Regions from separate parts of the Arthrobacter sp. NamB2 genome, predicted to be linked through region 3. Evidence: riboswitches for the same ligand, from Rfam matches in the RefSeq annotation. Region 3 holds a riboswitch; each other region holds the start of a gene.
What was found. A riboswitch is a leader RNA that binds a small molecule or an ion and turns the genes downstream of it on or off. The one in region 3 is predicted to bind thiamine pyrophosphate.
Positions count from the first base shown of each region.

Region 1: it holds a riboswitch for thiamine pyrophosphate, as region 3 does, so the genes downstream of both, FDK12_RS15315 (ECF transporter S component) here and FDK12_RS04130 (MFS transporter) in region 3, are expected to answer to the same signal.
Region 2: it holds a riboswitch for thiamine pyrophosphate, as region 3 does, so the genes downstream of both, FDK12_RS09380 (bifunctional hydroxymethylpyrimidine kinase/phosphomethylpyrimidine kinase) here and FDK12_RS04130 (MFS transporter) in region 3, are expected to answer to the same signal.

Region 1 is NZ_SZWI01000010.1:38,285-44,982, forward strand. Features, by position in the region: gene FDK12_RS14675 (ABC transporter substrate-binding protein) at 1-806, shown strand, start outside; gene FDK12_RS14680 (amino acid ABC transporter permease) at 817-1,581, shown strand; gene FDK12_RS14685 (amino acid ABC transporter ATP-binding protein) at 1,578-2,315, shown strand; gene FDK12_RS14690 (energy-coupling factor transporter transmembrane component T family protein) at 2,367-3,164, opposite strand; gene FDK12_RS14695 (ABC transporter ATP-binding protein) at 3,161-4,651, opposite strand; gene FDK12_RS15315 (ECF transporter S component) at 4,648-5,256, opposite strand; TPP riboswitch at 5,318-5,441, opposite strand; gene FDK12_RS14700 (DUF4235 domain-containing protein) at 5,542-5,802, shown strand; gene FDK12_RS14705 (hypothetical protein) at 6,067-6,258, shown strand.
Region 2 is NZ_SZWI01000004.1:132,975-139,672, reverse strand. Features, by position in the region: gene FDK12_RS09385 (Rne/Rng family ribonuclease) at 1-1,112, shown strand, start outside; TPP riboswitch at 1,268-1,380, shown strand; gene FDK12_RS09380 (bifunctional hydroxymethylpyrimidine kinase/phosphomethylpyrimidine kinase) at 1,372-2,955, shown strand; gene rplU (50S ribosomal protein L21) at 3,181-3,489, shown strand; gene rpmA (50S ribosomal protein L27) at 3,545-3,805, shown strand; gene obgE (GTPase ObgE) at 3,933-5,516, shown strand; gene proB (glutamate 5-kinase) at 5,523-6,680, shown strand.
Region 3 is NZ_SZWI01000002.1:100,467-107,164, reverse strand. Features, by position in the region: gene FDK12_RS04145 (YnfA family protein) at 1-268, opposite strand, end outside; gene FDK12_RS04140 (acetate/propionate family kinase) at 421-1,536, opposite strand; gene pta (phosphate acetyltransferase) at 1,570-3,651, opposite strand; gene FDK12_RS04130 (MFS transporter) at 3,797-5,080, opposite strand; TPP riboswitch at 5,090-5,197, opposite strand; gene FDK12_RS04125 (ArsR/SmtB family transcription factor) at 5,268-5,615, shown strand; gene FDK12_RS04120 (SRPBCC domain-containing protein) at 5,628-6,125, shown strand; gene FDK12_RS04115 (fatty acid desaturase family protein) at 6,308-6,698, opposite strand, start outside.

The sequences.
Region 1 (6,698 bases), on a different contig from region 3:
CCGGTAGCGACCAGCAGTCGCTGGACCAGTACACGACCGCCGACACCACGCCGATCGACGAGATCGACACCTCCGAGCTCGGACTCATCACCGATGGCACCCTGCGGGTCGGCACCCTCTCGGACGCACCGCCCAACATCTTCATCGAGAACGGCGTGTTCACGGGCTACGACAACGAGCTGTTGCGTGCGATCGGCGACAAGCTGGGCCTCGAGGTCGAGTTCGCGTCCACCGACTTCTCCGCCCTGCTGGCCCAGGTGCAGAACAAGCAGTTCGACGTCGGATCGTCGTCGATCTCCACGACGGCCGCCCGCCGCGAGAACGTCGGCTTCACCAACGGCTACGACTTCGGCTACATGGCCGTCGTGACCAAGAACGGCTCCTCCGTGACGGGCTTCGACTCGCTGTCCGACGGCACGCGCATCGGCGTCGTCCAGGGCACCGTGCAGGACGACTACGTCACCAACACGCTCGGGCTCGAGCCCGTGCGGTTCGCGGACTACAACACGGTGTACGCCAGCGTGAAGAACGGGCAGGTCGACGCGTGGGTAGCGCCGTCGCAGCAGGCCACCGGCCAGGTGAAGGAGGGCGACGACACCACCATCGCCGAGACCATCATCAACACCGAGAACTTCACCGCCTACGCGGTGAACAGCGAGAACCAGCCCCTCATCGACGCGCTCAACGCCGGCCTCGACGCCGTGATCGAGGACGGTACCTGGACCGAGCTGACCAAGGAGTGGTACCCGGACCGCGAGATGCCTTCGGACTGGAAGCCCGGCAGCAAAGCCGTGGAAGTAAAGTAGCTGACCCTGCATGAATGCCTTTGAACAGCTTGCGCAGACCTTCTTCGACTGGGAGGCGATGGCCGCCGTCCTGCCGAACCTCCTGACGGTCGGACTGCCGAACACCCTGATCCTCGCCCTAGCCTCCGGCATCATCGGAACGGTCCTCGGAATGGTCCTCGCCATCATGGGGATCTCCCGCAACCGGGCCCTGCGCTGGGCGGCCCGCGTCTACACGGACATCTTCCGTGGCGTGCCGGCCGTGGTGATCATCCTGCTCATCGGCATCGGGCTCGGGCCGATCTTCCGGCAGCTCACGGGCAGCACCAGCCCGTTCCCCATGGGCATCCTCGCCCTGTCGCTCATGGCCGCGGCCTACATCGGGGAGATCTTCCGCTCCGGTATCCAGAGCGTCGAGAAGGGTCAGCTGGAGGCATCCCGTGCGCTCGGTTTCAGCTACCGTTCCTCGATGCAGCTCGTGGTGGTTCCCCAGGGCGTGCGGCGCGTGTTGCCCGCCCTGGTGAACCAGTTCATCGCCCTCATCAAGGAGTCCTCGCTCATCTACTTCCTCGGCCTCGTCGCCAGTGAACGCGAACTCTTCCGGGTGGGCAATGACGCGGCGAGCACCACGGGCAATTTGTCGCCGCTCATCGCGGCCGCCGTCCTGTACCTGTGCCTGACGATCCCGCTGACGCACCTGGTCAACTTCATCGACCACCGGCTGCGCATGGGCAAGAAGGAGAAGCCGGAACCGGACGAACTGGCCGCGAGGATCGGCGAAGGAGCGAAGGCGTGAAGACGATCGAATCGGGAACCCTGACGGGGAAGAACCTGCACCTGTCCTTCGGGTCCAACCATGTCCTGCGCGGCATCGACCTGCATGTGGAGCGCGGCACGACGGCGTCGGTGATCGGCCCGTCCGGCTCCGGCAAGTCGACACTCCTGCGCGTCCTGAACCGGCTGATCGAACCCGACCAGGGCGACATCCTGCTCGGCGGCCGGTCCGTCCTCAAGGACAACCCGGACGAGCTGCGCCGGCGCATCGGGATGGTCTTCCAGCAGTTCAACCTCTTTCCCCACAAGACCGTGGTGGACAACGTCTCGCTGGCGTTGCGCAAGCTCCGGAAGATGCCGGCGGACGAAGCGCGGGACAAGGCACTTGCGCAGCTGGACCTCGTGGGACTCAAGCACAAGGCCGACGTCCGGCCGGGCAACCTGTCCGGTGGACAGCAGCAGCGCGTCGCGATCGCGCGCGCACTGGCGATGGACCCGGAGGTCATGTTCTTCGACGAGGCGACCTCCGCTCTCGACCCGGAGCTGGTCAAGGGAGTCCTGGCCCTCATGGCGGACCTCGCCGCGGCCGGAATGACCATGGTCGTGGTGACCCACGAGATGGGCTTTTCCCGCAACGTCTCGGACACGGTCACCTTCATGGATGGCGGCGTCGTCGTGGAGTCCGGCCCTCCGGCCGCGATCTTCGACAATCCGCAGACACCCCGCCTGAAGTCGTTCCTCTCGGACGTCCTCTAGGCACCACGGCGGATCATCGCGCACCCCATCGAAGGACGGCGGTCGACCCGGTCAGGACAGGATGAAGTTCCACGTCCCGGCCAGGACGGCCGCCGTCACCGCGCCCGCAGCGATCAAAAGCCCGACGACGGCGACGACCGCGTCAAGCCGGGCGTAGGTACTCTCGCGTGCCCAGGTGCGCGTCCCGCCACCAAACCCGCGTGCCTCCATCGCCGTCGCGAGGCGGGTGGCCCTACGGATCGCCTGCACGATCAGCCCGAAGGACTGTCCCAGCAGGTTGCGCGTCCGGGCGACGATCGAGCCGTCCGACCCGATGCCGCGGGCGTGGCGGGCCAGCCCCAGCGTCTCCCACTGCTCCACGAGCAGGCCCGCGAGCCGTAGCGATGCCAGGCCGCCCAGGACGAAGCGGTGGGGCAGGTGGAGCTTCTGGGCCAGTGCGTCGGCGAGGTCGGTGGGGTCCGTGGTGAGGAGGATGAAGATCCCCGGCAGCGCGAGTGCCAATGCCCTCAGCCCGACGGCGATTCCGGCGGTGACGGACCCCTCGGTGAAGAGGAACGGGCCGACGTCGAGCAGGACATTTCCGGTCTTCTCGGCGAGCAGTGCCGTGCCGTAGGCGCCGATCACCGCGGCGACCAGCAGGGGCCAGATCCTCCGTGCCAGGCCCCACACACTGATGCCCAGCATCGGCATGAGCGCGAGTTCGCAGGCCAGGACCACCGCCGCGCTCACCCAGTCGATGCTCACGAGGAGGGCAAGGGTGATGGCGACGGCGGCGAACAGCTTGGAGACGGGGTTGGCCCGCACCAGCGTCCTCCCGGTCAGAACGGGTGTCAGGTAGTCGTTGCTCACTGCGCCACCAGCCGTCCCGCGCCATCCGCGATGCGCAGGGTCGCGCCGCCGAGCTCCGCGATGTACTCGGTGTCGTGGGTCACCGAGAGGACGGCGACGCCGTCGTGGATCAGTTCCCGCAGCAGGGTGACGAGCTCTGCCCAGGTTCCGGCGTCCTGCCCGAAGGTCGGTTCGTCGAGGATCAGGATCCGCGGTGCCGTGGCGAGCATCGTCGCCACGGACAGCCGGCGCTTCTCCCCACCGGACAGCGTGAAGGGATTGGCCTCCAGCAGGTGGGTGAGGCGAAGACGCTCGGCGATGTCGGCGGTGCGTCGTGGGTCGTCGTTCCCGCCGACCCTCCGCGGGCCGAACTCGAGTTCCTCGGACACCGTCGCGGTGAGGAACTGGTGCTCCGGCTCCTGGAAGACGGTCCCGATGCGCTGCACGAGCTGCGACGAGCGCCACCGGAAGGGGTCGGTGCCGGCCGTGCCGGCGAGGGTTTCCGACGCGTCGAGCCTTCCCGAACGCGGGCGGAGCAGACCGCCGAGGGTGAGGGCCGCCGTGGACTTCCCGGCACCGTTCGGCCCGGTGATGCTCAGGGCTTCCGCAGTCCGCACCTCGAGCCGGAGGCCCTCGACGGCGGCTGGCCCCCGCTTCGTCCGAGCGACGGTCAGGTCGCGGCTCGACAGCAGTACCTCCCCGCCTGTGCCCGGCAGGGGGCCGCCGACGGGAGGCTGCCAACCCGGGACCCACACGCCCGCCGCGGCCAGGCGGTCGCGCGTGCGTTCCTGACCCAGCACCGCTGCGGGCGCGCCGTCCGCGAGGACCCCTCCCCCGGCGTCGAGCACGATCACGCGGTCGACGACGTCTGCCCACACCGCGACCCGGTGCTCCACGACGACGAGCGTCGCCCCGGTGCGTTCGAGGACACGGACGACGGCGTCGCGCACCTCCAGCACGCCGTCGGGGTCGAGGTTCGCGGTGGGTTCATCGAGCAGGAGCAGCCCCGGTTCCATCGCGAGGACGGCAGCGAGCGCCAGGCGCTGCTTCTGCCCGCCGGACAGCGCAGTGGTCGGGTGATCGAGTGGAAGGTCCAGCCCGACGTCGTCGAGCGCGCGTCCCACGCGCTGCCAGATCTCGTCGCGGGGCACGGCGAGATTCTCGGCGGCGAAAGCGACCTCGTCACCCACCCGTGCCAGGACCACCTGCGTCTCAGGGTCCTGCAGCACCAGCCCTGCACGTCCCCGTGCGGCGGCGGGCGCGGCGTCGTCGAGCAGCAGCTCGCCCTCCTGCTCGCCTTCGTCGCTGGATCCCAGCACCCCTGCCAGCCCGTGCAGCACGGTGGACTTGCCGGCACCGGACGCGCCGAGAAGCAGCACCCGCTCCCCCGCCTGGATGTCGAGGTCGAGGTGGCGAGCCGCGAAAGCTCTGCGGCCGGCATGGCGCCAGCCCCAGCCCCGGGCACGGACGTGCACTGCTCCCGGGGCCGGAGCGTGCGCTGGTGTCACACGTCCGCCGTGCGGCCGGCCGCGAACGAGGACAGCACCCCGGTCTTCGCGAGTCCGCGCATCGCCAGCCAGGACAGCAGCCCTGCGATGACGACTCCCGAGATCGCGGCGAAAAGCGTGTATATGAGCTTGAACTCGATCGTCCAGAGCGCGTTGTACATGATGTTCTCGCTGATCGCGAGGGCGAGGCCTGCGACGAGGCCGGCGAGCAACGCCACGGGCAGGTTCCACTTCCGGTACAGGAACAGCAGGAAGACCAGTTCTGCCCCGAGTCCCTGGATGAGGCCGGACACCAGGACGAGGATGCCGAACTGCGTGCCGATGAGGGCCGATACCGCCGCTGCCAGCACTTCGCAGTAGAGCGCGGCTCCGGGCTTGCGGATGATGAGTCCGCCCAGCACACCGGCGATGAGCCATCCGCCGGAGTACAGGCCCGCCAGGGGCGGGAACCCTGCGGTGAGCAGGCTGATGCCGGAGTAGCCCGCGGACCAGGCGAAGAAGAGGACGCCGACGGCGACCGCGATGACCGAGGCCACCACGATGTCGACGACGCGCCACTGGCTTGAGCGCGGGGTGGTGCCCTTGAGGGCTGTTGGTGAAGCCATGATGATTCCTCCTGAGGTACAGGAGGGGATAGCGCGGGGCTGCAGCGGAGGCAGCGCACAGCACTCTGAGAACTCGACTCCCTTCGCCGGTACTAGCCGGATCAGGTTCGAGGGTCTGCGGCGGTCCGCACTCTCAGCGCCCGTTCCGCAGCCAGCTGCGGATCGGCGCTCCCCTGTCGTTTGTTGGTTGAGCGCTACCGATCCTACACCTGCTGCCTACTCCCTGCATGGCTCCTGAGCCGCGGTTAGGCTAGGCGCAGGACTATCGGATCAAAAGGAGAAACCATGCAAGTAGTGTTCAAATTGCTCGGTGTAGGCATGAGCGTCGGTGCCGGATACGTGGGGACGAAGCTCGTGGACTTCCTCTGGGAGAAGATCACGGGCGAGGCGCCCCCCAAGAGCAAGGACGGGCTGGAAAACACCCTGCGCTCCGCCCTGGTCTTCGCCATCATCTCCGGAGCCGTCAGCACCACCATCCAGGTGCTGACCAACCGCTCCACGCAGAGGGCGATCGAGCGATTCGCGAAGACCCGCGACCTTACCTGATACGCATCATCGGGAGGAGGGGCACGAGCCGTCGTGCCTCTCCTCCCTTTTCATGCCTCCTTCTCGGACTGCCATGGCAGCCCTTCGGGTCGCCGACAACCCCCTCGAGCGCGCAGTGGACCGGTGAGGGGTAGTGGGTCGTCCTGCTCCCGTACGGGCAGTGCGCTCGCAGGGATGACACCGTTCGCCTGCCGTTCCTACTCAGGGATGACGCGCCGGCCGCGCCATCGGCCTAGCGTTGAAGGGTCGGAAGAAGGAGGAGACATGCGGTTCGTCCACAGCAGGGCCCTCTGGTTCCTTGCCACCATCCTTGTCGTGACCCCGATCCTCGTCGCAGCACACACCGAGACCGGCCGGGCGCTGCAGTCCGCGGTCCTGTACAGCGTCGTGACGGCAGCGGCCATCGGGAGCCTGAACGCCTCGCTCCTGGGCCGGAAGCAGCCCGCCCGCCCGTAGCCCGTGGACTGCCGCAACGCGGAAGCAGGAATGACGAGAGGAAGTATCGCGCGGGATGACTGGCCTGTTCAGAGCCGGCCGAAAGCATCCGTTCCATGGGCCCGAAGATCCATCAGGATGGCGTAGGGAGCTCCTGCGACCAGGTCAGCAGCGCGCTCGAGAACATCGGCCACATGCCCGCACGGACTGTCGTGCCCTGCGCCCAGGTCAGGGGGGCCATGCCAAGGGCGATCATGCCGGGGCGGGCCCTGCCATTAGATGTTTTCGGGATCGTGATTGTTTGTGTGCCCCTAGCTCCATGCCGCGCTGAGCCGAGTCTACGGATAGAAGAAGGGCTCCGAGTAGGTGGCTGCCGGGCCTCTGGATTCCGGTCGCGGCCACGTGCAAGGACGACGGCGGCCGGCCCCTGGGCAGGAGGGAACCGGCCGTCGTCGTCCTGC
Region 2 (6,698 bases), on a different contig from region 3:
TCGACCGCACCGAGGCGATGACCGTCGTCGACGTCAACACCGGCAAGTTCACGGGTAGTGGCGGCAACCTCGAAGAGACGGTCACGAAGAACAACCTCGAGGCGGCCGAAGAGGTCGTCCGCCAGCTGCGGCTCCGCGACATCGGCGGGATCATCGTCATCGACTTCATCGACATGGTGCTCGAGGCCAACCGGGACCTCGTGCTCCGCCGCCTCGTCGAGTGCCTCGGCCGGGACCGGACCAAGCACCAGGTCGCCGAGGTGACCTCGCTGGGCCTGGTCCAGATGACGAGGAAGCGCATGGGTACCGGCCTGCTCGAAGTCTTCGGCGAGGATTGCGAGCACTGCGCAGGACGCGGCGTCGTCACCCACATGGAGCCCGTCGAGCACCGCCGTTCCGCGACCGTCCCCGAGGCACAGCAGCAGGTGCGCCAGGACAAGCCGTCCCGGAGCGAGCGCAAGCGCAATCGGGGCCGTGGTGGTCAGCAGCAGGATGAAGGCATCGCACTGCCACCGGCACCGGTGGCGGAGAGCCCGGACCGGGCCGCCAAGGCGGAGGCGGCCCGTGCCGCACTCGCCAGCATCGCGGCCGCCACCCACCATGCCCACGAGGAGTCGGCCGAGCAGGCGACCGCGGAGCCCGATGTCCAGGTGACCGAAGCCGTCCTGACCATCAACGGTGAGACCGTGACGCTGCCGCGCGCGGACAGCCGTCGGCCGGAGATGCAGGACAGTCAGGCCGAGCCGGCGACGCGGCTGACGCTCGACAGCCTCAGTGAGGCCTTCAACAGGAGGCCCGCAGCGGATGATGCCGGACGCGAGGACGAAGTGCCCGAAGCGCCGGCCACCGCCGGCGGAGACAGTGCGGAGGAGGAATCCGCCGTCGTTCCTCCACGCACCGACGTAGCCGCCCGCCGTTCCCGTCCGCGCCGCGTAGCACGCAGTGCGCAGGGCGCAGCGGACACGACGATCGAGACGCTGGGAGCGGGAGCCGCCGGCGAGCCTTCCGGGACGCGTCACGTCGCCAAGGGTCAGCCCGTCGTGCGGAAGCCCGAAACCGCCGCTGCCGAGCCGCTGATCTTCGGCGTCGGTGTGCCCGCCTCGGAGCTGTAGGCGCTGACGGGCACGGACGATCGTCCGATGCCCGTCCACCCCGGAGGCCGGAGTCCGTCAGGGCTCCGGCCTCCGGTGTCCCCGCAGCTTCCCACCCTGCTCCCGTCCTGCTCCTGCCCTGCTCCCGAGCGCGGCCGTCCGGCTGGGATAGGCTTGTCTGTGACACGGGGTGCCCTGCCGGATGCGGGGCTGAGATCAAACCCGTCGAACCTGATCTAGTGGGCGCACGCGCCCGTGGCCTAGCGGAGGGATGTCACCCATGGATACTGTCCGTGCACCGGGGACGAAGAACAGCTCGCGGATTCCGAACGTGCTCAGCATCGCCGGCTCTGATCCGAGCGGCGGGGCCGGCGTCCAGGCCGACATCAAGAGCATCAGCGCGAACGGCGGCTACGCGATGGCCGTGCTGACGGCCCTGACGGCGCAGAACACGCAGGGCGTGTCGGCCGTCCACACGCCGCCCGTAGCCTTCCTCCGTCAACAGCTCGACGCCGTCGCCGAGGATGTGGCCATCGATGCCGTGAAGATCGGAATGCTCGGCAGTGCGGACGTCGCCCGGGCGGTCGCCGAGTGGCTCGACGACGTCCGCGTGCCGGTCGTGGTGCTGGATCCGGTCATGGTCGCGACCAGCGGAGCCCGCCTGCTCGACGACGACGCCGTGCGCGCCGTCGTGGACCTGGCCCGGCGGGCGTCCCTGGTCACCCCCAACGTCCCCGAACTGGCGGTGCTGGTCGGCGCCGAACCGGCGACGTCGTGGTCCGATGCCCTGGAGCAGGGGAGTGTCCTTGCCGCACTGCTGGATACGCGTGTCCTGGTGAAGGGTGGGCACCTGCCGGGGGAGCGGTGCCCCGACGCGCTCATCCTTCCGCCCGGGCGGCCTGCGGACGCGGTCGCCTTCGACGGCGTGCGGATAACGACGGCGAACACCCACGGGACAGGCTGCTCACTCTCCTCAGCCATCGCCACACGATACGCGGTGACGTCGGACTGGCCCGCCGCGGTGCGTGAGGCGAAGTTCTGGCTGGAAGGAGCGCTGCGCGCGGCGGATCACCTGGAGGTGGGTGCAGGCAGCGGACCCGTGCACCACTTCCACTCCGCATTCCACGCCGCCGGCACGGGGTCGCACGAACGATTCACCGACCTGGCATGGAGGCGGAGCACAGCCACCCGTCGGCACATCCTCGACCTCCCCTTCGTTCGCGCCCTGACCGATGGCAGCCTCTCCACCGCCGACTTCGCCCACTACCTGCAGCAGGACGCGCTGTACCTGCGCGAGTACTGCGGTGTGCTCGCCAGGACTGCAGCCATGGCTCCGACGGACGACGAGCAGCTCTTCTGGTTGTCGGCCGCGACGTCGTGCCTCCGGACCGAGGCAGAGCTGCACAGGACCTGGCTGGATGCGGCGGGCTTGCGCTTCGGCGAGGGCGAAGCCGGACCCGCCACGCGGGCCTACTGCGATCACCTGACGGCCACCGCCGTCCGTGGTTCCTACGCTGAGCTCGTCGCGGCCGTCCTGCCGTGCTTCTGGCTCTATGCGGCCGTCGGCGACTGGATCCAGGAGCAGGTGCGGTCGCCGCTCGAGGGCAGCGATACCCGGCACCCGTATGCGGACTGGATCGCGACCTATGCGGACGCCGACTTCGCGGCAGCCACCGAGCGTGCGAAGCAGATATCGGACGAAGCGCACCGTCGCGGCTCGGCAGCCGAACGGGAGGCCATGCTCGCGGCGTTCCTCCGGTCCGCAGCCTACGAGCGGGACTTCTTCGACGCGCCCCGGGTCCAGCGGCTGCCCGCCGCGACCCGGGAGCCCGCTGATTTGCGGGAAGACGCTGTTCTGACGTAATCTGGACCCTCGGTGCACTCGCCTGTTAACCGGCATGTCCGGCGGCAACTGTGCAGGGATTCCACATTGCGCATGATGTCCACCGACACCGGCAGCCCCAGGGCAGCGGCGGTCGTGGACGCGCAGCGCGGATCCGGCACGAAGGGCGACCTCCAGGATTGCTGCCAGGGCGCACCCAGGTTTTTTCATCAGAAGTCAAGATTGTCGAGAGAAGTGAGTTCCCAAGTGGTGTACGCGATTGTCCGCGCAGGCGGCCGCCAAGAAAAGGTTTCTGTAGGAGACCTCGTTACCCTTGACCGCGTCACCGGTCAGGCAGGAAGCACGTTCAAGCTGCCCGCCCTCCTTCTGGTAGACGGCGCCAAGATCACCTCCGCAGCGGAGGACCTTGCGAAGGTCACCGTCACTGCCGAGATCGTCGAGAATCTTCGTGGACCGAAGATTGTCATTCAGAAGTTCAAGAACAAGACCGGCTACAAGAAGCGCCAGGGTCACCGTTCGGAACTGACCCGCGTCAAAATCACAGGTATCGCGTAGTCCCTCCGGGCTCCGATCGGTCAAGCAGACACTTCAGCGAAGGCAGGCATAACTCATGGCACATAAGAAGGGCGCAAGCTCCACTCGCAACGGCCGCGACTCGAACGCACAGTACCTCGGCGTCAAGCGCTTCGGCGGCCAGGTCGTCAAGGCCGGCGAGATCATCGTCCGCCAGCGTGGCACCCACTTCCACCCGGGCGCCAATGTCGGCCGCGGTGGCGACGACACCCTGTTCGCACTCGAAGCAGGTGCCGTCGAATTCGGTACCCGCCGCGGACGCAAGGTCGTCAACATCGTAGGTGCGGCAGCAGAGTAATCTGCCTGCTGAGCATGCACTGACCGTGCACCGAGCATTCGGGTGGGGTGAGCCTCTTCGGCTCGCCCCACCTTCTTTTAAGCCGACCAGGGTCGGCACAGTGAAGCATTTGTAGAAGGAGACCGACGTGGCGAGCTTCGTTGACCGCGTAGTCCTGCACGTATCCGGAGGCACCGGTGGCCACGGCTGCGTCTCCGTCCACCGCGAGAAGTTCAAGCCCCTCGGCGGGCCCGACGGCGGCAACGGCGGCGATGGCGGCGACGTCATCCTCCGCGTCGACCACCAGACGACGACACTCCTCGATTACCACCACGCCCCCCACCGGCACGCCACGAACGGCGGCAACGGCATGGGTGACTGGCGCGGCGGCAAGAGCGGGGAGACCCTCATCCTGCCCGTGCCCGACGGCACCGTCGTCAAGACGAAGGACGGCGAGGTGCTCGCCGACCTCGTGGGAGACGGCACCGAGTTCGTCGTCGCCGCGGGCGGTCAGGGCGGTCTCGGCAATGCCGCGCTGTCGTCACAGAAGCGCAAGGCTCCCGGATTCGCGCTGCTGGGCATCCCGGGCGACGAGCGCGACGTCGTCCTCGAACTCAAGTCCATCGCGGACATCGCCCTCGTGGGGTTCCCGTCCGCCGGCAAGTCCAGCCTGATCGCAGCCATGTCCGCTGCGAGGCCGAAGATCGCCGACTACCCCTTCACGACCCTCGTGCCGAATCTCGGCGTCGTCGAGGCCGGATCGACGCGATTCACGATCGCCGACGTCCCAGGGCTCATCGAGGGCGCGAGCGAGGGCAAGGGTCTCGGCCACCACTTCCTGCGCCATGTGGAGCGTTGCGCCGCCCTCGTGCACGTCCTGGACTGTGCAGCCCTCGAAGCGGACCGTGATCCGCTCAACGACCTCGCGATCATCGAGCGCGAGCTGGAGAAGTACGCCGTCGACATGAGTTTCGCTGGGCCCGACGGCGACGTCGTCCCCCTGAACGAGCGCCCGCGGCTCGTCGCCCTCAACAAGGTGGATGTACCCGACGGCAAGGACATGGCGGGCTTCGTCCGCCCCGAGCTCGAAGCACGCGGCTACCGTGTGTTCGAGGTGTCCGCGTCCAGCCACGAGGGGCTGCGCCAACTCGGCTTCGCCATGGCCGAGATCGTCGAGAACGCCCGGAAGGCCGTCGCGACAGCACCGCCGAAGGTCGCGCCTCCCGTCCTGCGGCCGCGCGGCGTCAACGCTGCCCCGTTCCGGATCCGCAACGAGGAGAAGGACGCGCTGCCGCTGTTCCGTGTCCTCGGCGAGAAGCCCGAGCGCTGGGTCAAGCAGACGGACTTCACCAATGACGAGGCAGTCGGCTATCTCGCGGACCGCCTCGCGAAGCTCGGCGTGGAGGAGCAGCTCTTCAAGTCCGGAGCCAAGCCGGGCGACACCGTGGTGATCGGCGAGGGTGACGGCGTCGTCTTCGACTGGGAGCCCACGATGATGGGTGGCGCCGAACTGCTCGCCGGACCGCGTGGCTCGGATCTGCGCCTCGCCGAGTACATCCGGCCGACGCGCGAGCAGAAGCGCGAGGAGTACCAGGAGCGGAAGGACGCCAAGGCCGCTGCCCGGGCCGACCTCGAGGCCGACCGCAAGGCCGGTATCTGGACCGAGTCCGTGCAGAACCGCAAGCGGACTGCCCCTGCCCGGCAGGAAGCAGACGCCGAGTCCCAGGACTAGGCGCGCGTGGCCCCGGAACAGTCCCGGCAGCCGCTGGCCTCCCGCTCGGGGCTGGTCGCTGCGGGCAGGATCGTCGTCAAGGTCGGTTCGTCGTCGTTGACCTCCGTCTCCGGAGGCATCTCCGGCGAGGCCCTCGTGGGCCTCGCCGATGTCCTCGCCTCGCGGCGCACCGCCGGCACGGAGATCATCCTGGTGTCCTCGGGAGCGATCGCCGCGGGTCTGGCGCCCCTGGGCCTCGCCCGCCGACCGTCCCAGTTGTCCACGCAGCAGGCGGCCGCGAGTGTGGGGCAGGGCCTGCTGATGGCCCAGTACTCGCAGGCATTCGCAGCGCACGGCGTCACGGTGAGCCAGATCCTGCTGACCGCTGACGACCTCATCCGGCGATCGCACTACGCCAACGCTCACCGGGCCATGGAGCGGCTCCTGAATTTCGGTGTCGTCCCCATCGTGAACGAGAACGATACGGTCGCAAGCCACGAGATCCGCTTCGGTGACAACGACCGCCTGGCGGCGCTCGTGGCCCACCTCGTCAAGGCGGATGCGCTCGTGCTCCTGTCCGACGTCGACGCGCTCTACGATGGTCCACCCAGTGCGGGCGCCAGCCGTATTCCGCTCGTCACCTCTCCTGCGGACCTCGACGGCGTGATCATCGGTCGCGCGGGAAAGGCGGGGGTCGGCACGGGCGGCATGGTCACGAAGGTAGAGGCTGCAACGATCGCTGCGTCCTCCGGCATCCCCGCCCTCGTCACGTCGACCGCCAACGCAGCCGCTGCGCTCCGCGGAGACGACGTCGGCACCTGGTTCACCGCGACCGGCAAGCGCCAGCCCATCCGATTGCTGTGGTTGGCGCACCTCGCGCGCGTCCTCGGCACCCTCGTGCTCGATGACGGTGCGGTGCGTGCGGTGGGGGAGCGCCGACGGTCCCTGCTGCCTGCCGGCGTGGTCGGTGTCTCCGGGGCCTTCGAGGCCGGCGATCCCGTGCAGCTCGTCAACAGGGACGGGACCGTGGTGGCGCGGGGCCTCGTCAACTACAGCTCGGCGGAGCTTCCCCGCATGCTCGGACGCTCCACCCACGACCTGGCGGACGAGTTCGGCGCGGAGTACGAACGGTCCGTAGTGCATGTCAACGACCTCGTGGTGCTTCACGCCCCGGCCGTGTCATGAGACGTCGTCCCGGGACCG
Region 3 (6,698 bases):
CCCAGCGGTCCGGCCGGAAGCCGTCGACGAGCACGCCCCACGCCAGCGATCCCGCCACGAACACGCCTCCGTAGGCGGCGAGGATCCGCCCGAAGTTCGGGTCCGGTTGCAGAGTCGCCACGAAGCCATAGGCGCCGAGCGCCATGATGCCGAGCCCTGCCCACCACCACGGCCTGCCCTCGCGGACGGCCTGCCAGATGAGCCACGCTCCGCCGATCTCGGCGCCCGCGGCCAGCACGAACAGAAGGGTCATCCGGAGGATCGTCATGGTCCCAGTCTGCCGGAGCTGAGTGGCCTGCACGGTTGCGCCGGCGGTGGGATCGCCCCGCTGGCGCGCTGTGGCGGGGGTTGTCCGCGCACCGCAACGCCACGCCGGCACACCAGGGCCGGCTCGCCGCCCGTGAGCGCGAGCTGCATCGACTAGGAACCGGCGACGACGGCGGCGGTCGCCTCCGCGATGGCCGCCTCTTCGTTCGTGGGCACCACGAGCACGGGGAAGGCCGACGACGGCGTGCTGATGGTCCGCGCCTCCCTGCTGCGCTTGCTGTTCTTCTCCTCGTCGAGCTCGAGGCCGAGGGCGCCGAGCTTCGAGACGACGGCGCTGCGGAAGGCACCCGCGTTCTCCCCGATGCCAGCTGTGAATACGAGTGCCTGCGCGCCGCCGACCGCGACGTGGTACCCGCCCACGTACTTCGCCAGGCGGTACGAGGCCACGTCGATGGCGACCCTCGCGCGATCCTCGCCGGCGTCCGCGGACTCCGACACCGACCGCATGTCATTGGTGCCCGTGAGGCCCTTCAGTCCGCTGTTGCGGTTGAGCAGCGCATCGAGGTCCTGCTCCGAATATCCCTCGCGCAGGAGGAACAGCAGGATGGACGGATCGATGTCGCCCGATCGCGTTCCCATGACGAGGCCTTCGAGCGGAGTGAAGCCCATCGACGTGTCGATGCTCCGGCCGTCGCGAACGGCCGTGACGGAGGCGCCGTTGCCGAGGTGGGCGATCACGCCCGTGAACGTGTCCGTACCCATCAGCTCCGCCGCGCCCTTGGCGACGTAGGCGTGGGAGGTGCCGTGGAAGCCGTAGCGGCGGATACCGAACTTCCGGTAGAGCTCGTCGGGCACCGCGTACCGCCACGCGCGCTCGGGCAGCGTGCGGTGGAACGCGGTGTCGAACACCGCCACCTGTGGCATGCCCGGCCACTTGTCGGTGATGGCCCGGATGCCGGTGACGGCAGCGGGATTGTGCAGCGGGGCCAGCGGGTTGAGCCGTTCGATGGCGCGGGTGATCTCGTTGTCGATCAGCACCGGTTCGCTGAAGCGCTCACCGCCGTGCACCACGCGATGGCCGACGGCGTCGATCTCCCGGCCGTCGAGCGCCCGGGAAACCTCCTGGTCCACCCGGTCCAATGCGGCCGCGTGGTCCGGCACCTCGGCCTCGCCGATGCGCTCCACCAGGCCCTCCGCCAGGACGTCGTCGCCCTCGCGGACCTGGTACTTCAGCGAGGATGAGCCGGAGTTGATGACGAGGATGAGCATGGGGTCCTGTCCTGTAGGGGGCGGCGGAAACGGCTAGGAGGCGGCGGGCTGCTGGGCCTGCACGGCGGTGATGGCAACCGTGTTCACGATGTCCTCCACCGTGCAGCCGCGGGAGAGATCGTTGACCGGCTTGCGGAGCCCCTGGAGCACCGGGCCGACGGCGACCGCGCCGGCCGACTGCTGCACTGCCTTGTAGGTGTTGTTGCCCGTGTTCAGGTCCGGGAAGATGAACACCGTCGCCTGGCCGGCCACGGACGACCCGGGGAGCTTGGATGCCGCGACCGAGGCGTCGACGGCGGCGTCGTACTGGATGGGTCCCTCGACCGCGAGGTCCGGGCGTTGCCGGCGCACGATCTCCGTGGCGCGTCGCACCTCGTCGACAGCCCCGCCGTGTCCCGACTCTCCGGTCGAGTAGGACAGCATGGCGATGCGGGGCTCGACCCCGAACTGGGCCGCCGTCTCCGCCGAGGCGATCGCGATGTCCGCGAGCTGCTCCTCGTTGGGTTCCGGGTTCACCGCGCAGTCGCCGTACACGAGCACGCGGTCCTGCAGGAGCATGAGGAACACCGACGAGACGATCTTCACGCCGTCCTTCGTCTTCACGAACTCGAGCGCGGGCCGGATGGTGTTCGCGGTCGTGTGGGCGGCGCCCGAGACCATGCCGTCGACCCTGCCGAGCTGCACCATCATCGTGCCGAAATATGCTCCTTCGAGCATTCGTTCGCGGGCCTGGTCCAGGGAGACGTTCTTGTGCGCCCGGAGCCGCGCATATTCGGCGGCGAACTCCTCGCGCAGTTCCGAGGCCGCCGGGTCGATCAGGGTGAGCCCGGTGAGATCGATGCCCTGGCCCGCTGCGCGCTCGCGAACACGCGCCTCCGGGCCGAGGACGGTGAGGTCGCAGACGTCACGGCGGCGGAGGATCTCGGCGGCCTTCAGGACGCGCACGTCCTCACCCTCGGGAAGCACGATGTGCCGGCGTTCCGACCGTGCCCGCTGAATCAGCTCGTGGAGGAAGCGCAGCGGGGTGATGGTGACCGGGCGGGGCAGCTCGAGGCGCTCCAGCAGTTCGTTCTCGTCGACCTGCCGGGACCAGGCTCCGAGCGCCGCTGCAGCCTTCCGGCGGAGCCCGCTGGCGATCTCGCCGCGCACCTCGCTCACGCGGCGCGCCGCGGTGTAGGTGTCGTCGTCGAGCGAGAAGACCGGGAACGGTGCCTGCGCGAGGAGGGCGAGGATGTTCGGGTCCGGCGCGAGCCCTCCGGTGAGGATCATGCCGGAGGGGACCGGGAACTCGGGGGAGAACGAGGACGCCAGGGTCGCCACGAGGACGTCCGCGCGATCACCCGGCACGATCACGAGGGCGCCGTCCGTCAGCAGGTGCAGGAAGTTGCCGACGTTCATGGCGGCGACGCGCACGCTGGTGACGTCCCGCTCCAGGTTGGAGTTGCCGGCGATCTGCCGTGCTCCCAGTTCCGTCGACACCTCGGAGACGGTGGGCTGCGAGATCTCGGTCAGTTCCGGGATGACGTAGACGGGGCGGCCGGAGCGGCCCGGGCGGACGTGTTCGCTGATCGCGGTCACGGCGTCGTCCGCCGCCCGGTTGACCATCATCGCCAGGAGGGACACCTTCGCGGCGTCGAGTTCGCGGCGGGCGACGTCGACCGTGTCCGCCGCCTCCTCGACCGACATGTCCTTGGCCCCGACGACGGCGAGGACCATGGCACCGAGGTTGTTGGCGAGACGGGCGTTGAGGTCGAACTCCACAGCGGCGTCGTTGCCGGAGAGGTCCGTTCCCTCGACGATGACGACGTCGCACTCCGCCGCGATCTCGCTGTAGATGGCGACGCAGCGGGCGTCGATTTCGGCGCGGTCGCCCGTCACGAGGAGGGCGCGGGCCTCGGCGCGGGTGAGGCCGCCGCGGGCACGGTTCGCCGGGAGGTCGAACGCACGCTGCATGAGGCGTACCATCGGATCCGCGGCAGGGTCGCTGCCTTCGACGATGGGCCGGAAGAACCCCACGCGGTCGGCGTGCCGGTGCAGCATGTCGGCGAGGCCCAGGGAGATCAGGGACTTGCCGGAGCCGTTGGTCATGGCGCTCACATATATTCCGCGGGTCATGGGGCCAGTCTTGCAGGGTCCTCTGGTGCCCGCCATAACGGGTATCACGTCGTCGGGAACGCCCCTCGGGGTGCCGGCACGGTGCTGGTGGTCGCTCGTTCCGCCCCTTGCGGGCGTTTCTTCCCCGCCGGACTCCGCCCTGTCATCAGCGGAGCGGCGCCCGGGTGTCCGTGTCCGGCCCCCGGTACCCGCCCAGTGCGACGAGCAGCCCGGCGATGACGAGCAGGACGGCGACCGGCCCGTAGGTGCCGAAAGCCTCCTGCAGGGGCGGCAGGTAGTAGGGGTAGAGCGCCGGGACGACGATCGACAGGCTGTAGCCGAGCCCGTAGCCGCTGGACCGGACACCCCCGGAGAACCGTTCCGACAGGTAGGCGCCGACCGGCCCGTAGACCGAGACCGTCACCACCTGCAGGGCGGCGCAGAGAGCGATGACGGCAACGGGGGAGTCGACGGCGAAGATCGTTAGGAAGGCCAGCGGAGCCAGGACGGCGGCCAGCAGTCCGAAGCCGATGAAGAAGCGGCGCCGTCCCACGAGGGTGGACAGGTGTCCGCACAGTGCCATGGCGACGGCCGAGACAGCTGTGGCGCAGAGCAGGGCGAGGGTGACGCCGCGGCCGTCGAAGACCTCGGCCCGCGTGAGTTCGGCCGTGAGGGTGGGAATCGCCATATAGGTCAGGAGCCAGAGACCGGTCATCAGGATGAAGGTCTGCACGAACACGCGGCGGTCGGGTCCCACGAGGACATCCCGCAGGGGCGAGGCCGGTGCGGGGGCCCGGTGGGAGGCGGGAACGTCCGCCACCTGGCGCCGGTAATACCCGAGCATGACAAGAGCCAGGATTCCTCCGACGACGAACGGCACGCGCCAGCCCCAGGCCGCGTAGGACGCCGGATCCAGGACGGCCAGCAGGACCAGGACGAGGGCTGCGATGGTTGCGTTGGCAACCGGCGACATCGCCATGATCAGGCCGCTCGCCAGTCCCCGTCGCCGCGGCGCGGACCACTCCATGGCCAGCGGAACGGCCGAGGTGTACTCGCCTCCCAGGAACACCCCGCCGAGGAACCGCAGGGTGAGGATCAGCGCCACGGTGCCCCAGCCCAGCACCTCGTGACCGGGTACGGCGGCGATCAGCAGGGTCGTTGCGGCGATGCCTGCAAGGGCGACCCTGGTGGTGGCCGTCCTTCCAACGCGATCGGCGACGGGCCCGAAGATCGCCGCTCCGAGGGGGCGTCCGATGAGCGTTGCCGTGAACACGAGCCCGGCGGTCGCGATGACGTTCTCCGCGCCCAGCAGGGTACTCGCAGCCGGCGCGAGGGCGATGACGGGCAGGAAGATGTCGAACTGGTCCACGAAGTTCCCGAGGATCCCACCGCGGACCGCATGACGTGCCCGCCGGTGGTCGGCGGCCTGTACGCCGCTGGTGGATGACATGGAGGAATGGGGCATTGCATTCTCGCTTCCTTCGCCGGCATGATCCGGAGCAGGTTCGGCGGTCGAAGCTGCAGCAGCTTCCTCTCAGCCCTTGCCGGGGCTCCCGCGGGAATAGGTGGCTCCATCCTGCCACGTCTGCAGGCGCACCCCTTGACCCGGTCCATTCCCCCGCGTAACGTACAACCACATGGTTGTAGGACGGGCGAGCGAGGACGAGGTGGACCGCCTTTTCCACGCGCTCGCCGACGCGACACGGCGGGACATCGTGGCGCGCGTCCTGGTCGCCGAGTATTCGGTATCCGGGCTGGCCGGGCAGTACGACATGAGTTTCGCCGCGGTGCAGAAACACGTGGCCGTGCTCGAGCGGGCCTCACTCGTCACGAAGGAGAAGCGCGGACGGGAGCAGATCGTGAGCGGACAGGTCGACGGCGTGCAGCGCGCGCGCCGCCTGCTGGACGACTACGAGAGGATCTGGCGGCAGCGGGTCGATCAGATCGCGGACATCCTCGCCGAGGATGCCGGGGATGAGGACTAGGAAGGCAGCATCATGGCAGTCATCAGCACCCAGAAGGACACCGAAGCGCTCAGCTTCAGGCTCGTCGCCGAATTCGACGCCGGGGTGGAGCGCGTGTGGCGGATCTGGGAGGACCCGCGCCAACTCGAACGGTGGTGGGGCCCGCCGACATGGCCCGCGACGTTCGACGCCTACGAGTTCGAACCCGGTGGCCGCGCGGCCTATTTCATGACCGGGCCCGACGGGGAGAAGGCCCGGGGCTGGTGGCGCATCACCGGCATCGAGGCGCCCCATCGCCTGACGTTCGACGACGGGTTCGCCGACGAGAACGGCGACCCCGTGGCGGAGATGGGCGAGACCCACGCGACGGTGGAGCTGGAGGACCTCGGTGGACGGACGCGCATGACCATGACGACCACGTTCGAATCCCTCGAGCAGCTCAACCAGATGGTCGAGATGGGCATGCAGGAGGGGCTCACGCTCGCCCTCGGGCAGGTGGACGTTCTGCTCGCCGAGGACGCTCCCGTCTGACCCGCCTGCCCCCGCCGGAGGAGGGCTCGACGCCGTCTCTGCCGCAACCGCCTGGCTGACGCGGCTCCACGCGCCGCCCGGGAGGGCCCGACGCACTCGCGCCGCCGTCCGGAGAACCGGGCGGCGGCGCGTGGAGTGGATCGATGTGGCCGCGCGGGCCACGCCGCAGGAGAGCCTGGATCCTAGGCCGTGGCGGTCTTCGGCCGACGGTTCGGCAGGGCGAGCTTGAAGATCTTCGCCCAGGTGGAGCCGACCTGCTTGGGCAGTGGACCCGTGGTGTACGGCAGATTGTACCGCGAGCAGATGTCCCGGACCTTCACTGCGACCTCAGCATACCGGTTGGAGGGCAGGTCGGGGAAGCAGTGGTGCTCGATCTGGTGGGACAGGTTGCCGGTCATGAGGTGCATGAACTTGGAACCGGAGATGTTGGCGGAACCGATCATCTGCCGCACGTACCAGTCGCCGCGGGTCTCGCCGTCGACCTCCTCCTCCGTGAACGTGTCCGTACCGTCCGGGAAGTGGCCGCAGAAGATCACGGCGTGCGCCCAGAAGTTGCGGATGGCGTTGGCGGCG